Regions from separate parts of the Streptacidiphilus sp. MAP12-33 genome, predicted to be linked through region 2. Evidence: riboswitches for the same ligand, from Rfam matches in the RefSeq annotation. Region 2 holds a riboswitch; each other region holds the start of a gene.
What was found. A riboswitch is a leader RNA that binds a small molecule or an ion and turns the genes downstream of it on or off. The one in region 2 is predicted to bind S-adenosylmethionine.

Region 1 (5,822 bases), on a different contig from region 2:
GACGCTGGCGCCCGCCGTCCGGCTGGGCTGGGTGCTGGCGCCCGGCAGGTTCGCCGACCGCGTCGCCGAGGAGAAACTGATCAGCGACCGCGGCTCGTCGGCCCTCGACCAGCTCGCCTTGGCGGCGCTGCTGGAGTCGGGGCGCTACGACCGTCACCTGCGCCGGATGCGCGCCGTCTACGCGGGGCGCCGCGCCACGCTGGTCGACGCGCTCGCCCGGCACGCCCGGCACGTCCGGGTCTCGGGCCTGGCCGCCGGATTCCACGCGGTCGCCCATCTCCCGGCGTCGGCCGACGAGCGCGCCGTGGTCGCGGCGGCCGCCGGGCGCTCGGTGGGCCTGTACCCGATGGCCGACCACCGCGCCCTGCCCGGCCCGAACGCGCCCCAACTCGTCCTGGGCTTCGGGCTGGTCGGCGAGCGCGCGATCGAGACGGGCATCGCGACGGTCGCCGACCTGCTGCACTGAGCCCGCGTCTCCTGTGCCGACCGTACTGACGGGGTCGGCTGTGCCGGCTGCACCCGCTCGGCGGCGGGAGGCGGTCAGCCTGCCACCGGATGGGCCTGACGCGGAGTGCGCCGGCGGGGCAGGGCCCGCCACAGCCGGCCGCAGGCGATCGCCCCGACGACCAGCAGGACATAGGTCAGCGGCGTGTACGCCCCGCCGACGTGGGTGGCCTGGCCCTGGTGCAGCTCGAACGTCAGCGGGCTCTGGAGCCAGGTGACGCCGCCCCAGCTGTAACTGCCGTCGGCGTGCGCGCCCGGGGCGGTGATGGCCTGCTCGTAGGCGTTGGCCGCCTCGCTCAGGAAGAAGTTGAGCACCAGCGGGGTGGTGAACGCGAAGAGCGCGGCAGCCAGCCACGAGTGCCGCGGGCCCTCACCGAACTCGGCGTCCAGGTACTGCGCGGCCAGCTCCCGCGCGCTGCCGAGGCGCTTCAGCGCCTCGCCGGCGCCGACCTCCGCGGCGGCGGCCAGCAGGTTGGCGCGGACCTCGCGCCGGTGGGCGATCCGGGTGTGGCGCGGCAGGTCGTACAGGCGCTGGTCGAGCGACCAGACGACCCACTCGACGCGCAGCCGGTCGGACCAGGAGACGGTGTTCGGCATGTCAGGAACCCTTCTGCGGTGCGGCGGACAGGGGACGGGACAGGACGGCCTCGACACCGGCGACGTGCCGGGCCCAGCCGGCGGCACCGGCGGCCAGGGCCTCGTGCCCGGCGTCGGTCAACCGGTAGTACTTGCGCGCCGGACCGCTGGAGGAGGCGACCAGCCGTGAGGCCAGCCGTCCCTCCCGTTCGAGCCGGGCCAGTGCGGGATAGACCGTGCCCTCCAGGACGTCGGCGAAGCCGGCCCCTTGCAGGCGCTGGACCACCTCGTACCCGTACGACTCCTGCTCCGCCAGCAGGTGCAGCAGCAGGAGCGACAGGATGCCTTTGAGCAGTTGCGGGTCATGGCTGGAGGTCACGAGTACCAGACTGTTCCTGGTACTCGGCAATGTCAAGTAGCTGGCTCCGTCAGCCCCGGCCGCCCTGACCACCCTGACCACCCTGACCGCCGTGGCCCAGGGCCGCGCTGAGACGGGTCGCCGCCTCGACGACCGCCTGGGAGTAGTGCGCCCCCGGCTGGCGCGTGAGCCGCTCGATCGGACCGGACACCGAGACCGCCGCCACGACCTGCCCGGACGGCGCCCGCACCGGCGCGGACACGGAGGCGACGTGCGGCTCCCGCTCGCCGACGGACTGCGCCCAGCCCCGCCGCCTCACCCCGCTCAGCGCCGTCGCGGTGAAGCGCGCCCCGCGCAGCCCGCGGTGCAGCCGCTCCGGCTCCTCCCAGGCGAGCAGGATCTGCGCGGCGGCGCCGACCTGCATGGGCAGGGTCACCCCCACGGGGACGATGTCGCGCAGGCCCGAGAGCCGCTCGGCAGCGGCGACGCAGATGCGCGCCTCGCCCTGGCGGCGGTAGAGCTGGGCGCTCTCGCCGGTGACGTCGCGCAGGCGGGCCAGCACGCCGCCGGACACGCCCAGCAGCCGGTCCTCACCGGCCGCGGCCGACAGTTCGCCGAGCCGCGGGCCGAGGACGAACCGGCCTTGCAGGTCGCGGGCGACCATGCGGTGGCGCTCCAGCGCGACCGCGAGCCGGTGCACAGTGGGCCGCGCCAGCCCGGTGGCGGCGACCAGCGCCGCCAGACTGCTGGGCCCGGCCTCCAGGGCGCCCAGGATCGTGGTCGCCTTGTCGAGCACGCCGACGCCGCTCGTGTTCTCCATGAATTGGGTACTCCAGTCTCAAATCCCTTGAGCGGCAGGCAGACTGCGCTCACACGGACTCCGGTGGCAGGGAGCCGGGGACGATCAGCGGGAACAGGCCGGGAAAGTCGGCCGGATGCCTGCGCCGAATATGCGACGGGTACGCGGAAGGGCCGGGGCGGTAAGCGCCCGGACGAAGCACAGCACCGAAAGCACCGTTTCTCCTCATCTTTCCCGCGCCACGTTGGCGGCAGGCCGGAGTTGGCACTGACCCTGGCGGCGCGGTGCGCGTACGCACCGAGTCCACCGGGGAGTTGCCGGGGCTTCGTCGGGCCGGTCCCTCCACCCCTCTGGATGATTCGGGAGGAACGATACAAGACCCCCGGGGCGCCCCACCAAAACCCCCGCGCGGCCGGCTCGCCCGCCCGAACCGCACGGGGGTACTTGTCCCCCGCCGGACGCGGACGCAGAATGGCTGGCCACACCGCCTGCGACCTGGAGCGATTCATGGCCTCTGCCGCTTCGGGGACAGCTGCTGCGGCACCGGCCGCCGCGAGGACCGCCGCGAGGACTCCCGCTGCGGGGACTGCCACGGCGACGCCCGGCCGGAGGACGCGTCAGGTCCGCCTGCTCCCGCTGGTGGCGCTGATCTTCTTCTCCGTCTCGGGCGGGGCCTACGGAACCGAGTCGCTGTTCTCCGCCTCGGGGCCGGGCATGGGCGTCGTCCTCCTCCTGGTGACCCCGCTGATCTACGCGGTCCCGCACTCCCTCGTGGTCGCCGAACTCGGCACCGCGATCCCGGAGGAGGGGGGCTACTACCACTGGGTCAAGCGCGGGCTCGGCAGGTTCTGGGGCTTCCAGCAGGGGCTGCTGCAGTGGATCTGCAGCTTCGTCGACATGGCGCTGTATCCGGTGCTCTTCACCGGCTACCTGCGCAGCCTCGTCGGTGCCGTCGCGCCGGGTCGGCACGTCCTGTTCTCCGTCGGCCATCTCCACTTCGACCTCAACTGGTTCGTCTGCCTCGCCGTGATCGCACTGTTCACCGCACTGAACCTGCTGGGCGCCGGGTGGGTCGGCGACACATCGGTGCTGTTCGGGGCGGTCTGCCTGGTCCCGATGCTGGTGCTGACCGTCGTCGGCTTCGTCCACCTCGCGCGGACCGGGACGAACCCGGTCGGCGAACTGACCAGTTCCACCGACCAGTCCGGGTGGAGCGCCTTCGGCGCCGGCCTGTTCATCGTGATGTGGAGCTACTGCGGCTGGGACGCGGTGAGCACGGTCGCCGGGGAGATGCAGAACCCCCGCAGGCACCTGCCCCGCGCGCTGGCGTTCTCCTTGGTCCTGATCGTGCTCGGCTACCTGCTGCCCGCGCTGGCAGCCCTCGGCGTGGGCAAGCACGGCACCAACGGCTGGGCCGGTTGGAGCGCCGGCTCCTTTGCCGGGGTCGCCCGCCAGTTGGCCGGCCCCTGGCTGCAGTGGGCGGTGACGGCCGGCGGCATGCTGGCCTCCGCCGCGCTCTTCTCCGCGCTGCTCGCCTCCAACAGCCGCCTGCCCTACGCACTGGCGCGGGACCACTACCTGCCGAGGTTCCTCGCCCGCGAGAGCAGGAAGCGCGGGGTCCCGGTCCTCTCCGTCATTGGCTCGGCGGTCGTCTACGCGATGTTCTGCCTGAGCAGTTTCGCGAACCTGATCGTCTTCGACGTGTTCCTCACCAACATCGGCATCCTGCTGGAGGTCGCGGCGCTGATCGCGCTGCGCATCCGCGAACCGGGGCTGCACCGGCCCTTCCGCATCCCCGGGGGTCGGTTCTCGGTCGGACTCGTCACGGTCTCCCTCACGGGCGTCTGCGCCTGGGCGGCCTGGCAGCAGTACATGTTCGAGGGACGCACGGCCGTGGTCCTGTGCCTCGTCACCGTCGGCGGCTCGACCCTCCTCTGGTTCCCGCTCGCCCGCCGTGCCGCGCGGATCACCGGGCGACGTGGCGCTGACGACCGGGCCCACCGGCACGAGGTGAACAGCCGAGTCGTCAGCCGGTAGCACGAGGCCGGCCACGAGGGTTCGGCCCCGAGGGTTCGGCCCCGCCGGCGTGATCGTCAGTCCGGGGTCGGGCCCTGGCGGTCCCAGCCGGGCGTGCGGATGTCGATGGCGACATCCGGGCTGCGGACCTCCTCCCCGCAGGTGCGGCAGGTCCAGGCGGCGTCCAGCGGGTGGTCGTGGTGCTCGGCCGTGTGGTGGCGCAGCACCACGGGCGGTTCGGCGGAGAGCCAGCGATCGCCCCAGGCGAGCAGCGACTGGGTGAGCGGGGCGAGGTCCCGTCCCGCCTCGGTCAGGTGGTACTCGAAACGCGGGGGGCGCTCGCTGTAGGGGCGGCGCTCGACCACTCCCGCCTCCTCCAGGGCACGCAGCCGGGCGGTCAGGCGGTCGCGCGGAGCACCGGTGTTGCGGACGATCGCGTCGAAGCGGTGGTTGCCGTAGAAGAGCTCGCGCACGGCGAGCAGCGCCCACTTCTCGCCGAGGATCTGGAGCGCCGCGGCGATGGAGCAGGGACGTCCGGGCAGGGTCATGCAGCCAGCCTGCCACGACGGGTTGTGTTTTCAAACTCGATACCGCTAGCGTTCGTCGCATGGAGAGAGTTGGAAAACCAAATCCACTAGCCACCCCCGCCGTCGTCGACTCCGTTGACTCCGTCGACGCGGTCGCCGTCGCACCGGCACCGCACCGCCGCACCGCGTTCCTGGTGGTCGCCGCTGCGGTCTTCGTCTCGAACCTGGACCTGTTTATCGTCAACGTCGCCCTTCCGGCGATGCAGCAGTACTTCCACGGCAGCGACCTGACCACCCTGTCCTGGGTGCTCAACGGATACGCGATCGTGTTCGCCGCGCTGCTCGTCGCCGCCGGACGGCTGGCCGACCGGGTGGGCCACCGGACGGTGTTCCTCGCCGGACTGGCGGTCTTCACCGCCGCCTCCGCGCTCTGCGCGCTGGCCCCCGGCGTGGGCTGGCTGATCGGCGCCCGGCTCGTCCAGGCCGCCGGAGCCGCCGCGCTGATACCCACCTCGCTGGCGCTGCTCCTCGACGCCACTCCCCCGGCCCGGCGCCCCGGTGCCATCCGGGCCTGGGCCTCGATCGGCGGGATCGCGGCCGGGCTCGGGCCGGTGCTCGGCGGGCTGCTGGTGGAGGCCGACTGGCGCTGGGTGTTCCTCGTCAACGTCCCGGTCGGGGTCGCCGCCCTGGTGGCCGGCGCCCGCGTGCTGCCACGGCTGCGCAGCGGGGAGTCGGGCCCCCTGCCCGACCTGTTCGGCGCGGCGCTGCTCACCGCCGCCATCGCCGCACTCGCGGTCGCCCTGGTCAAGGGCGACGCCTGGGGCTGGGGCTCCGTCCGGGTGCTCGGCGGCCTGCTCGCCTCGGTGCTCCTCACCGGCGCGTTCCTGCGCCGCTCGGCCCACCATCCGGCACCCGTGGTCGAGCTCCCGCTACTGAAGGTCCCGAGCTTCGCCGCGGCCAACACCGCCGCGCTGCTCTTCACCGTCGCCTTCGCCGGGATGCTGCTGACCTCGGTGCTGTGGTGCCAGGATGCCTGGGGCTA
Region 2 (5,822 bases):
CCGGCAGGTGCAGCTGCCGCTGATCTGGACGCTCACCGGTCCGGGGACCTTCGCGGGCCGCGCGACCCTGCAGATCCAGGACCACCCGGCCCTCACCGAGTCCGGCAGCTTCACCTACTCCTGCGCGGGCTGAGCGGAGCGCGGGCTGATCACCCGGCACCCTCCGTCAGCGCGTGGTACTGCTCCAGGAACCACGCGGTCGGCGGGAGCGCCGTGCTCGCCTCCGCCAGGCGCTTGGTGCGGGCGGCCCGCTCCTCCTGCGGCATGGTCAGGGCGGTGTGCAGCGCCTCCGCCGTCTGGATCACGTCGTAGGGGTTGACCGTCAGGGCGTCCTCGCCGAGCTCCGCGTGCGCGCCCGCCTCACGGGACAGCACCAGCGCGACGCCCGCGTCCGAGACGACGGGGACCTCCTTGGCGACGAGGTTCATGCCGTCCCGGATCGGGTTCACCAGCGCCACGTCGGCCAGCCGGTAGGCCGCCAGCGAGCGCGGGAAGTCGTCGTTGACGTGCAGGATGACCGGCTGCCAGCTCGGGGTGCCGAACTCGTCGTTGATCTCCTGCGCGGTGCGCAGCACCGCCGCCGTGTACGCCCGGTACTCCGGCAGGTCCTCCCGTGAGGGGTAGGCGAACGCGATGTGCACGACCCGGTTCAGCCACTCGCTCCGCGTCCGCAGCAGGTGCCGGTAGGCCAGCAGCCCGCGCACGATGTTCTTGCTGAGCTCGGTCCGGTCCACCCGGACGATCGTGCGGCGGTCGCCGACGGCCTCGCGCAGCGCGTCCAGTCGCGCGTCCACGTCCGGCTGGTGCGCCCGGTCACGCAGGAACTCGGCGTCCGCGCCGAGCCCGTGCACGCCCAGCCGCGTCGCGCGGCCGTTGTGCGTGACCACCAGATCGGGAGAGACCGTGGCCCCCAGCACCTCGCGGCAGCAGTCGGCGAAGGCCCGCGCCCACCGCTCGGTCAGGAACCCGGCCCGGTCCGCGCCGAGGATGCCCTCCAGTACCTGGCGGGCCACGTCGTCGGGCAGCAGCCGGTAGTAGTCCGGCGGCGCCCAGGGGGTGTGCGAGAAGTGCGCGATCCGCACGTCCGGGCGCAGTTCCCGGAGCAGCCGAGGTGTCAGTGACAGGTGGTAGTCCTGGACGAGTACCGCCGCTCCCGGCTCGGCGCTCTCCGCCAGCGCGTCGGCGAAGGCGCGGTTGTACGCCTCGTAGGAGGCCCACTCGTCGCGGAACCGCGCGTCGAAGGCGGGCCGCGTCGGTGTGTCGTACAGGAGGTGGTGGACGAACCAGAGGGTCGAGTTGGCGATGCCGTTGTACGCGTGGGCGAAGGTCTCCGCGTCGATGTCCAGCATCCGCACGTCGGGCTCGGTCAGGCCCTGACGGGCGGCTGCCCGGTCGCCGTCCGAGAGCGCGGCGCAGACCCAGACGCTCCGCTGCTCGCTGCCGATCGCGGACAGGCCGGAGACCAGCCCGCCGCCGCCACGGCGTGGCGTCAGCGTGCCGTCGTCACCGAGGGTGAACGACACGGGGCCACGGTTGGACGCGAGAACGACGGGCGCGGTGGTCGAAGCCATATCTCTCACCCTTGCCTCTCAGGGATGCGGGCAAACCTCCCGCGCCACGGCCCCCGGCCGCGCGCGGTACTCGGGGACGGACGCCATCGGCGGGCGCTCCACCGTGGCGACCTCGGTGCTGCTCGGGGTGAAGCCGGCCTCCGTGCGGGTGAACTGCACGAGCTCGGAGCGCACCGTCTCCTCGGGCGTCTTCAGCCGCTCCAGCGCGGTGCGGTAGATGGTGGCCGCCATCCGGCCGAGCGCCTGCGCGTCCTGGTGCCGATGGTGCCGCACGCCCACGTCGACCTGGGCCAGCGCGTCGAGGCCGACCAGACCGAGCGCGTCCACCAGCAGGCCGAGCTCGACGCCGTAGCCGGTGGGGAACGGCAGCCGTTCCAGCAGCGTGCGCCGCGCCGCGTACTCGCCGCCGAGCGGCTGGACGAAGCCGGCCAGCAGCGGCCAGTGCAGGTTGAGCAGCGGCCGGGCGACCAGCTCGGTGACGCGGCCGCCGCCGGCCGGTATGGAGCCGGACTCGGTGTCGAAGGGCCGGTCGTACATCGCCTTGACGAAGGCCACGTCCGGCTCGGTCAGCAGCGGGCCGACGATGCCGGAGACGAAGGCGGAGTCGAAGGCCCGCAGGTCGGAGTCGATGAAGCAGACCACGTCGCCGGTGGTGGCCAGCAGGGACCGCCACAGCACCTCGCCCTTTCCGGGCTCGGTGGGCAGCCGCGGCAGGATCTCGTCCCGGTGCACCACCCGCGCGCCCGCCGCCGCGGCCTCGTGAGCGGTGCGGTCCACCGAGCCGGAGTCGACCACGACCAGCTCGTCCACCAGCGGCACGGCCTCGACCAGGTCGCGGCGGATGGCCGTGACGATCTCGCCGACCGTCTCCTCCTCGTCCAGAGCGGGCAGGACCACGCTGACGGTCACCCCGCCGCGGCGCTTGGCCTCCAGCAGGTCGGGCAGGGGTCGGTCGGCGGCGCTCCAGGACCGGTGGCGCAGCCATTCCTCGACCTGGTCCAGCACGGGGCTCCCTCTTCACGGGTAGGCGGTGGGCGGGTGGCGGTGACCGTCTCGCGTCTCGGACGGTAGTCGGCGCTCGGTGGTGCTTCGGTTACAGTCTTGAGGACGAGGTGTGGTCATCGCACATTGGGGTCTGCCTCGGAACAAACGCGACGCGCGCGGAAGCGCGGCGCCATAGCGCTCATCCAGAGGGACTGAGGGAACGGCCCGTTGAAGTCCCGGCAACCCCCCTGCCAAGCGGTTCGCGTCCGACCACGTGAGCCCGGCCGGGAAGGTGCCAATTCCGTCCCGCGGCGAAACGCGCCTCGGGGAAGATGAGGAGAGAGGTTCTCGCCATCATGGCTTCCGACAGCCGCACCATCGCACCCGACGCCTTCGGCCCCGCCGTGGCCCTGTCCTGTCGCGAGTGCGGAGCACGCACCCCCCTCGCCCCCGACTTCGCCTGCGCCGAGTGCTTCGGCCCGCTGGAGGTCGCCTACGAACTCCCGGCCGGTGACCCGGAGGGCCTGCGCAAGCAGATCGAGAACGGCCCGAACAACATCTGGCGCTACGCGCCGCTGCTGCCGGTCTCGCCGGACGTCGCCGAGCGCCCGAGCCTGAACCCGGGCCTGACCAAGCTGGTCAAGGCGAACAACCTGGCCCGTGAGCTGGGCGTCACCGGCTCCCTCTACGTCAAGGACGACTCCGGCAACCCGACCCACTCCTTCAAGGACCGGGTCGTGGCCATCGCCGTCGAGGCGGCCCGCACCTTCGGCTTCACCACGCTCTCCTGCTCCTCCACGGGCAACCTGGCCGGCGCCGTCACGGCCGCCGCCGCCCGCACGGGGCTGCGCGCCTGCGTCTTCATCCCGCACGACCTGGAGGCCGGCAAGGTCGTCATGGCCGCGGTCTACGGCGGCGACGTCGTCGGCATCGACGGCAACTACGACGACGTGAACCGCTTCTGCTCCGAGCTGATCGGCGACCCGGCCGGCGAGGGCTGGGGCTTCGTCAACGTGAACCTGCGCCCCTACTACGGCGAGGGATCCAAGACGCTGGCCTACGAGATCTGTGAGCAGCTCGGCTGGCGCATCCCGGACCAGCTGGTCATCCCGATCGCCTCCGGCTCCCAGCTGACGAAGATCGACAAGGGTCTCAAGGAGCTGATCGCCCTCGGCCTGGTCGAGGACAAGCCCTACAAGATCTTCGGCGCCCAGGCCGAGGGCTGCTCCCCGGTCTCCGCCGCCTTCAAGGCCGGCCACGACGTGGTCCGCCCGCAGAAGCCCGACACCATCGCCAAGTCGCTGGCCATCGGCAACCCGGCCGACGGCATCTACGTGCTCGACATCGCCCGGCGCACCGGCGGCGCGGTCGAGGACGTCAACGACGAGCAGGTCGTCGACGCGATCCGGCTGCTGGCCCGCACCGAGGGCATCTTCGCCGAGACGGCGGGTGGCGTGACCGTGGGCGTGCTGCGCAAGTTGATCGAGAACGGCGTGCTCGACCCGGCCGCCGAGACCGTCGTGCTCAACACCGGCGACGGCCTGAAGACCCTGGAGGCCGTGGCGGACGCCGCCCGCCCGACCGCCGTCATCCGCCCCACCCTTGACTCGTTCCGAGAGGCAGGCCTCGCATGAGCGTCACCGTCCGCATCCCCACCATCCTGCGCACCTACACGGGCGGCAATGCGGAGGTGAGCGCCGAGGGCGCCACCCTGGCCGAGGTCATCAAGGACCTGGAGGCCAACCACACGGGCATCTCCGCCCGCCTCCTGGACGACAACGGCAAGCTGCGCCGCTTCGTCAACATCTACGTCAACGACGACGACGTGCGTTTCGCCGAGGGCCTGGAGACGTCCACCCCGGACGGCGCGAGCGTCTCGGTCATCCCCGCCGTCGCCGGTGGTTGCTGAACCCTACTGACCGGTCAGGTGCGAAAGCCCGGCCACCCCTTACGGGGGTGGCCGGGCTCCTGTCATTTCCGGAGGTTTAAGAGGAGTAGAGTGCTCCTGTCCCGTCCCGTGAGACGGTTGACGTGTTCTTTTTCGCCCGGGGATCTGTCGTGAATCGTCCGATATGCCCGGCCCGAATTGCTCCCCTTAGCCGCCGCGCGCCGCTTATGTCTGATTACTCCCCGTGAGAATTGGCCTTCGAATGCTCTGTTGCTCAGGGCATCGGAGTGGATACATTCAGCGTCGGCCGAGCACCGGCACTGCAACTCCGCAGCGTCAGAGTCCGGCCCGGTCCGCGGTGTGCGGACCGTGAAAGGGCCAGTAATAGGGGAGTTTGGAATGGCTCAGGGCACCGTCAAGTGGTTCAACGCGGAGAAGGGGTACGGCTTCATCGCGGTCGACGGTGGTGCGGACGTGTTCGTCCACTACAGCGCGATCCAGATGGACGGGTACCGGTCGCTCGAAGAGGGCCAGCGGGTGGAGTTCGAGATCTCGCAGGGCCAGAAGGGCCCGCAGGCCGACATGGTCAAGGTCATCGGCTGAGGCACCACCACCGGCTGACATCGGCAGCGATCGCTGACTGATCAGGACCCGCAGAGCTCGTTCCAGACGAAACGATGCATCCACGCAGGTCTTCCGAAGGACCCCTCCCCGCACGCGGGCAGGGGTCCTTCGTCATTCCCGCGCGTCTGCCTGCCCCTTCGTCCCCTTCCCCCCGCCGGAGGCGTCCCTTCCCGTCCCCGGCTTCGCGGAGCTGCTTGCACTCAAGGGGGTCGAGTGCTAATCATTGGCGTTAGCACTCTGAGGTAGAGAGTGACAACGGGCCGGGTCGGTGAGACCCCGGTGGCGGCGGTAAGGAACCGTCGTGGCCGAGGTCGTCCGTCGCGGGCGCCAGCGCGGTCCAGAAGCAGCCAGCTGTCCAGGAGGACCACTTCCATGGCCAAGATCATTGCGTTCGACGAGGAGGCTCGTCGCGGCCTCGAGCGCGGCATGAACCAGCTCGCCGACGCTGTCAAGGTCACGCTGGGCCCCAAGGGCCGCAACGTCGTTCTGGAGAAGAAGTGGGGCGCCCCCACGATCACCAACGACGGTGTCTCCATCGCCAAGGAGATCGAGCTCGAGGACCCGTACGAGAAGATCGGCGCCGAGCTCGTCAAGGAGGTCGCCAAGAAGACCGACGACGTCGCGGGTGACGGCACCACCACCGCCACCGTGCTGGCCCAGGCGCTCGTTCGCGAGGGTCTGCGCAACGTCGCCGCCGGCGCCAACCCGATGGCCCTCAAGCGCGGCATCGAGAAGGCCGTCGAGGCCGTCTCCGC
Region 3 (5,822 bases), on a different contig from region 2:
GCGCCCGGAAGGCCGGTTCGGTCTCCAGGGCGGCGGCGATGGCCGTGGCGCCACGCTTGACCCGGGCCTCGCGGGTGAACTTGACGTAGGGGCGCAGCCGGGCGGGCAGCTCGGCCGCGGTGAACGCGCCGAGGGCGTCGGCCGCGATGCCGACCACGCGCTTGCGCACGCCCTCGGGCAGCGGCCGCTCCAGCGCCTCGGCGCTGTCGCCGTCCAGGGCGCCGTCGACACCGTCATCCGGCGTCGGCGCCTGGTCTCGCTGCTCCACGTCTTCCGCTCCGATCCGCCGTGCTCCCCAGGTCCCCGTCACCTGGAGAGCCATTGTCCCCGCTGCCGCCCCCCACCGTTGCCTCCGCCACGATCACAGGTCCACCGTCGCGCTCAGGCGCGCTTGGCCTGCTCCGCCGCCTCGGCGGCCGCACCCGGACGGTCGACCAGCTCGATCTGGTCCACGGCGTTGCACCAGCGGCAGCGCACCGACTCGACCGTCTCGCTCAGCACCTCGCGCTCCTCGACGTTCGGCTCCCCCGCCAGGTCCAGGTGCACGAACTCGACGACCCGGGAGGACCGGGTGACGTCGAAACGGGTCAGGTTGCCGCACAGGGTGCAGCGCCACCTGGTCGCCTCGGTGGGAAGCGGAACGGACATGGCGAGATCCTCTCGTCGTTTGTCTTACCCGGAAACCCTATGGCCTCAGGGCCGGGCGCGGGCACGGTCCCCCACACGCTCCAGTAGGTGGGTGTCAGATTCGTCCCGAGAAGGAATGCTTTGGCCATGGTCACCCTCGCGGCCCAGGAGCCCACTGCCCGCCTGCCCCGTCCCGTTCCCTACCTGCCGCTGGTGACCGGCTCGCTCATCGCGCTGTGCGTGGCCGTCTTCCTGGTCGGGCCGGTCTCGGGCCTGGACCCCCTCTACGGCACCGGCTCCGCCGAGGCCTGCGCGCAGACGCTCTACTACCACCGCTGGGGCGCCATCCCCGCCGAGCTGCTCCACAACGCGGTCCTGCCCGCCCGGCTCGCCCACCTGCACCACTGCGCGGCGGGCGGCGGCCTGCCGAAGATCCCGGCGCTGTCGGTGCTGACCGCCATGTTCGTCCACGGCGGCTGGCTGCACCTGGCCGGCAACATGGTCTTCCTCTTCGTCTTCGGCGCGATGGTGGAACGCCGGATCGGCCCGCAGGCCTTCCTGCTCTTCTACGTCGCCCTCGGCTACCTGGCGACGTACGGGTACGCGCTGTTCGAGTCCGGCAGCCCCGCCGCGACGCAGACACTGGTCGGCGCCTCGGGGGCGATCGCCGGGGTGCTGGGCGCCTACCTGTGCCTGTACCCGAAGGCGCGGATCACCAGCCTGATCCCGCTGCTGCTCTTCCTGCCGCTGCGCTTCCCGGCCTGGCTGGTCCTCGGCTTCTGGTTCGCGGTGCAGTGGCTCTCCATCCGCGCGACCGACCCCGCGACGCCGGGTGTCGCCTACGCCGCGCACCTGATCGGCTTCGCCGGCGGGTTCGCCTTCGCCTGGCTGCTGTGGCGCGGTGGTGCCCGCCGGATCGCGGGCCTCCTCGGCCGGGTCACGGGTCGGACGCGGCACTAGCATGTGAGGCGCAGGCCCTCGCGCGACAGGAGACCCCGTGATCACCGCCATCGTCCTCGTCAAGTCCAGCGTCGACCAGATCCCCGAGATCGCCGAGCAGATCGCGGCGCTGGAGAGCGTGACCGAGGTCTACTCCGTCACCGGCGGCTGGGACCTGATCGCCATCGTGCGCGTGCGCGCCCACGAGGAGCTCGCCGACGTGATCCCCGGTCAGGTCAACAAGGTGCCCGGGGTGGAGCACACCGAGACGCACGTCGCGTTCCGCACCTACTCCACCCACGACCTCGACGCGGCCTTCGCCATCGGGCTGGACGACTGAGCCTCTCCGGGACCTACCGGCGGGTGTCCGGCACGCAACGGCCGCCCTCGGTCCGGTAAGCCCAGGCGGAACCGTTGCCGACCAGCTCCCGCACCGCGGCGACGAAACGGTCCACGTGCTCCTCGGGCGTGCCGGCACCGAAGCTGACGCGGATCGCGTTCAGGCTCCGCTCCCCCGGCAGCGACGGCTCCGGCGCGCCGCACTCGCTCGGCGCGGCCTCCTCGCCGCCCAGCAGCGTGCGGACCAGCGGGTGCGCACAGAACAGGCCGTCGCGCACGCCGATGCCGTACTCGGCCGAGAGTGCGGCGGCGAAGTGCGAGCTGTTCCAGCCCTGCACCACGAACGAGAGCACGCCCACCCGCGGGTGGTCCTCGCCGAACAGCGTCAGCACCCGCACCTCGGGCACCTGGGCGAGACCCGCCCGCAGCCGCTCGATCAGCTGCTGCTCCCTCGCGTGCAGCGCGTCCAGCCCGGCCTCGGTCAGCGCCCGGCAGGCCGAGGCGATCGCGTAGGCGCCGATGACGTTCGGCGAGCCGGCCTCGTGGCGCGCGGGGCCCTGGTGCCACTCGACGGCCACCGAGCCGTCCGCCTGCCGCGCGACGGTCCGGCTCGCGCCGCCACCGGCGAGGTACGGCTCGGCCTCGTCCAGCCAGTCGGAACGCCCTGCCAGCACGCCCGCGCCGAACGGCGCGTAGAGCTTGTGGCCGGAGAAGGCCACCCAGTCCACGTCCAGCTCCCGCACGGAGACCTTGTGGTGGGGCGCGAGCTGGGCCGCGTCCAGGACGATCCGGGCGCCGTGCGCGTGGGCGACGGCGGCGAGCTCGGCCACCGGCCAGATCTCCCCCGTCACGTTGGACGCGCCCGTCACGCACACCAGCTTCGGGCCCTGCCCGGCCGTCTCCAGCGCGGCGTCCAGCGCGGCGACGGCCTCCCGCGGCGAGCGCGGCGCCCGCAGGTAGGCGACCTCCAGGCCGCGGCCCGGCCAGGGCAGCAGCGACGCGTGGTGCTCGGTCTCGAAGGCGAAGACGCGGGTGCCGGTGGGCAGCGCGCCGGCCAGCAGGTTCAGCGAGTCGGTGGTCGCACGGGTGAAGACGACCTGGTCGTCCTCGCGCAGGTCCAGGAACTCGGCGACGGCGGCGCGGCTCTGCTCGAACAGGTCGGTGGACAGCTGGGAGAGGTAACCCGCGCCACGGTGCACGCTGCCGTAGTACGGCGCGTAGGCGGCGACGTCGTCCCAGACCCGCTGGAGCGCGGGCGCGCTGGCGGCGTAGTCGAGGGCGGCGTAGCTGACCTTCTCGCCGGAGACGAGCGGGACCTCGACGTCACGGCCGAGAACGGCGAGAGGCTCACAAACCGAGACATTACGGGCGGCGACAGACATGGCGGTACCTCCGGAAGCAGTGCGTGGGTATGGCGAAACAGCCCCGCCTGGAAGGGGGCATGGATGTCCTACGGAGATGTGGAGGCCCGGACGGCCTCTACCGCATTCGCTTCTGCACGGGAGAACTCCTCGAAGGACACGCGCTTGCCTGCGGCACCTCACCGCAGGCCTGGTCGTCACCCGGAGGCACCCCACCACGGTCGGAGGGTTGCCGGACAGCGAGCCGGGGCTTCAGCGGCGAACGCCGCGTGCTGTCACTCGTGACCTGATCAGGAGTATGCCAGAGGGTCACTCCGTGGGCGAAGAGCGTCCCGGGATGTGAGAAAGCCGTGCCAGCTCCGCCTGCACCGAGGCCGCCCGCTCCGGGCCGAACTCGACGTAGAGCCCGTCCGCCTCCGCACGGCAGCGGTCCACCTCGGCGGACCGGCCCTCCACCGCGTGGGCGCGAGCGGCCGTCTCCAGCACCAGCGCCAGCAGCTCCTTGGCGCGGCTCTGCCGCAGCACCGGCTCCGCCGCCTCGCAGGCCCGCAGCGCGTCCACGGTCCGGCCGGCCACCAGGTGGATCTCGGCGAGGCTCTGCAGGGTCTTGCCCTCCCCGGCCACGTCACCCAGCTCCCGCTTGATCCGCAGCGACTCCTCCAGGTGGCCGACCGCCTCCGCGGAGCGCCCGCCGACATGGCAGGCCACCCCGAGGTTGTTCAGCACGACCGCGACCTTGGCCGCCTCCCCGGAGCGCCGGAAGGCCGCGAGCACGGTCGCAAGGCTCGCGATCGCCCGGTCGTGGTCGCCCATCTTGCTGTACGCACAGGCCAGGTCCACGGTGCAGGCCAGCGCGCCGGGCTCGTCCCCGAGCCGGGCGCGGATCACCCGGCTGCGTTCGAACTGCTCGGCCGCCGCCTCGGGGCGGTCCGTCGCCAGCCGCACGATGCCGAGGGTCTTGCGCACCGTCGCCTGCGCCGCCTCGTCGCCCAGGTCGGTGACGGCCCGGACGACGGTCTCGCAGAGCGTCTCCCACTCCGGCGCGTACTCGCCCCGGGTGTAGACGTCCGCCCAGAACGCCCACACCAGCCGGGGCGCCAGCTCCAGCAGGTGACGCTCCGTCGCCAGCGAGGCCACCGCGCAGGCGTGCACCACCGCCATCAGGTTGCGGCTCTCCGCGTCGAACCAGGAGTGGGCCTCGGCCGGGTCGCCGAAGGTCAGCCAGGACGCCGCGTGCGGCCGCCCGGCCTCCCCCCAGAAGGCGTCGTCGGCCGCGGGCGCCCGGGAGGGCAGCACCCGCCCGGCGGCGGCGTCCGCGGTGTAGAGGTACCAGTGGGCGAGCCGGGCGAACGCCTCACGGCGTTCCTGCTCCCGCGCGGCGGCCAGCTCCTCGGCGTAGACCCGGACCAGGTCGTGCATCCGGTAGCGCGCCGGACCGGCGGGCTCGACCAGATGGGCGGCGAGCAGCGTCCACAGCGCCTCCTCGGCCCGCGCCCGGTCCTCACCGGCGAGCGCGAGCGCGGCCGGGAGGCTGACGGTCGGTCCGGGCACGGCGCCCAGCTGCCGCAGCAGCCGCGCCGAGTCCTGCGGCAGCGCTGAGTAGCCGACGGCCAGGGTGGTGCGCACCGCCCGGTCCTCGACCTGGAGTTCGTCCAGCCGTCGGCCCTCGTCCAGCAGGCGCTCGGCGAGCATCGCCACGGTCCAGCCCGGGCGGCAGGCCAGCCGGCTGCCCGCCACCCGGATCGCCAGGGGCAGCCCGGCGCAGACCGCCAGCACGGCGTCGACGGCTTCCCGCTCGGCGGCGACCGCCTCCTTGCCGACGATCCGGACGAACAGCTCGAAGGCCTCCTCAGCGTCCAGGACGTCGACCGCGAGCCGGATCGCGCCGTCGAGGCCCGGCAGGGTGCTGCGACTGGTGATCAGCACCGCGCAGCCGCCGGACCCCGGCAGCAGCGGCCGCAGCTGTGCGGCGTCGCGCACGTTGTCGAGCAGCACGAGCACGCGGCGTTCGGCCAGGACGCTGCGGTAGAGCACCGCGCGCTCCTCCGCGTCGGCCGGGATCTCGCCGTCGGGCACGCCGAGCCCGCGCAGGAACCGCGCCAGCACGTCGTGCGGGTCCGCCGGGGCTCCGCCGACCCCGCGCAGGTCGGCCTGGAGCTGGCCGTCCGGATAGCGGGCCAGCACACGGTGCGCCACATGCACGGCCAGCGCGGTCTTGCCCACCCCACCGGCGCCGTCCAGCGCCGACAGCACCAGCGGCGCACCGGGCCCGACGGCCCCGGACAGCAGCGTGACCAGCCGGGCGACGAGTTCCTCCCGGCCGGTGAAGTCGGTCAGGTCCGCCTGGAGCTGACGCGGCACCACGCCGCGGCCGGCCGCCGGCAGCGGCGCCGGGGCCGGCGCCGGCGCCGGCGCCGGCGCCGGGGCCGGGGCCGGGGCACCGCTGAGCGGCGAGGAACCGGCCAGGGCCGAACCGGGCAGGGCCGAACCGGGCAGGGCCAGCCCCGGGTCGGCGTCGAGGATGCGCGCGTGCAGACGGCACAGGGGTGGGGTCGG

Region 1: it holds a riboswitch for S-adenosylmethionine, as region 2 does, so the genes downstream of both, ABH931_RS09845 (IclR family transcriptional regulator) here and thrC (threonine synthase) in region 2, are expected to answer to the same signal.
Region 3: it holds a riboswitch for S-adenosylmethionine, as region 2 does, so the genes downstream of both, ABH931_RS27070 (aminotransferase class V-fold PLP-dependent enzyme) here and thrC (threonine synthase) in region 2, are expected to answer to the same signal.

The regions. Positions count from the first base shown of each region.
Region 1 covers NZ_JBGCCA010000007.1:127,755-133,576, forward strand. Annotated here, with positions in the region: gene ABH931_RS09830 (PLP-dependent aminotransferase family protein) at 1-466, shown strand, start outside; gene ABH931_RS09835 (hypothetical protein) at 541-1,101, opposite strand; gene ABH931_RS09840 (PadR family transcriptional regulator) at 1,103-1,459, opposite strand; gene ABH931_RS09845 (IclR family transcriptional regulator) at 1,509-2,258, opposite strand; SAM riboswitch class I at 2,460-2,598, opposite strand; gene ABH931_RS09850 (APC family permease) at 2,745-4,274, shown strand; gene ABH931_RS09855 (winged helix-turn-helix transcriptional regulator) at 4,331-4,801, opposite strand; gene ABH931_RS09860 (MFS transporter) at 4,861-5,822, shown strand, end outside.
Region 2 covers NZ_JBGCCA010000006.1:179,652-185,473, reverse strand. Annotated here, with positions in the region: gene ABH931_RS09005 (hypothetical protein) at 1-133, shown strand, start outside; gene ABH931_RS09000 (trehalose-6-phosphate synthase) at 150-1,571, opposite strand; gene ABH931_RS08995 (glucosyl-3-phosphoglycerate synthase) at 1,590-2,576, opposite strand; SAM riboswitch class I at 2,752-2,894, shown strand; gene thrC (threonine synthase) at 2,912-4,189, shown strand; gene ABH931_RS08985 (MoaD/ThiS family protein) at 4,186-4,464, shown strand; gene ABH931_RS08980 (cold-shock protein) at 4,843-5,046, shown strand; gene groL (chaperonin GroEL) at 5,440-5,822, shown strand, end outside.
Region 3 covers NZ_JBGCCA010000030.1:84,313-90,134, reverse strand. Annotated here, with positions in the region: gene ABH931_RS27090 (NYN domain-containing protein) at 1-268, opposite strand, end outside; gene ABH931_RS27085 (hypothetical protein) at 382-648, opposite strand; gene ABH931_RS27080 (rhomboid family intramembrane serine protease) at 775-1,587, shown strand; gene ABH931_RS27075 (Lrp/AsnC family transcriptional regulator) at 1,625-1,906, shown strand; gene ABH931_RS27070 (aminotransferase class V-fold PLP-dependent enzyme) at 1,920-3,287, opposite strand; SAM riboswitch class IV at 3,423-3,553, opposite strand; gene ABH931_RS27065 (BTAD domain-containing putative transcriptional regulator) at 3,576-5,822, opposite strand, start outside.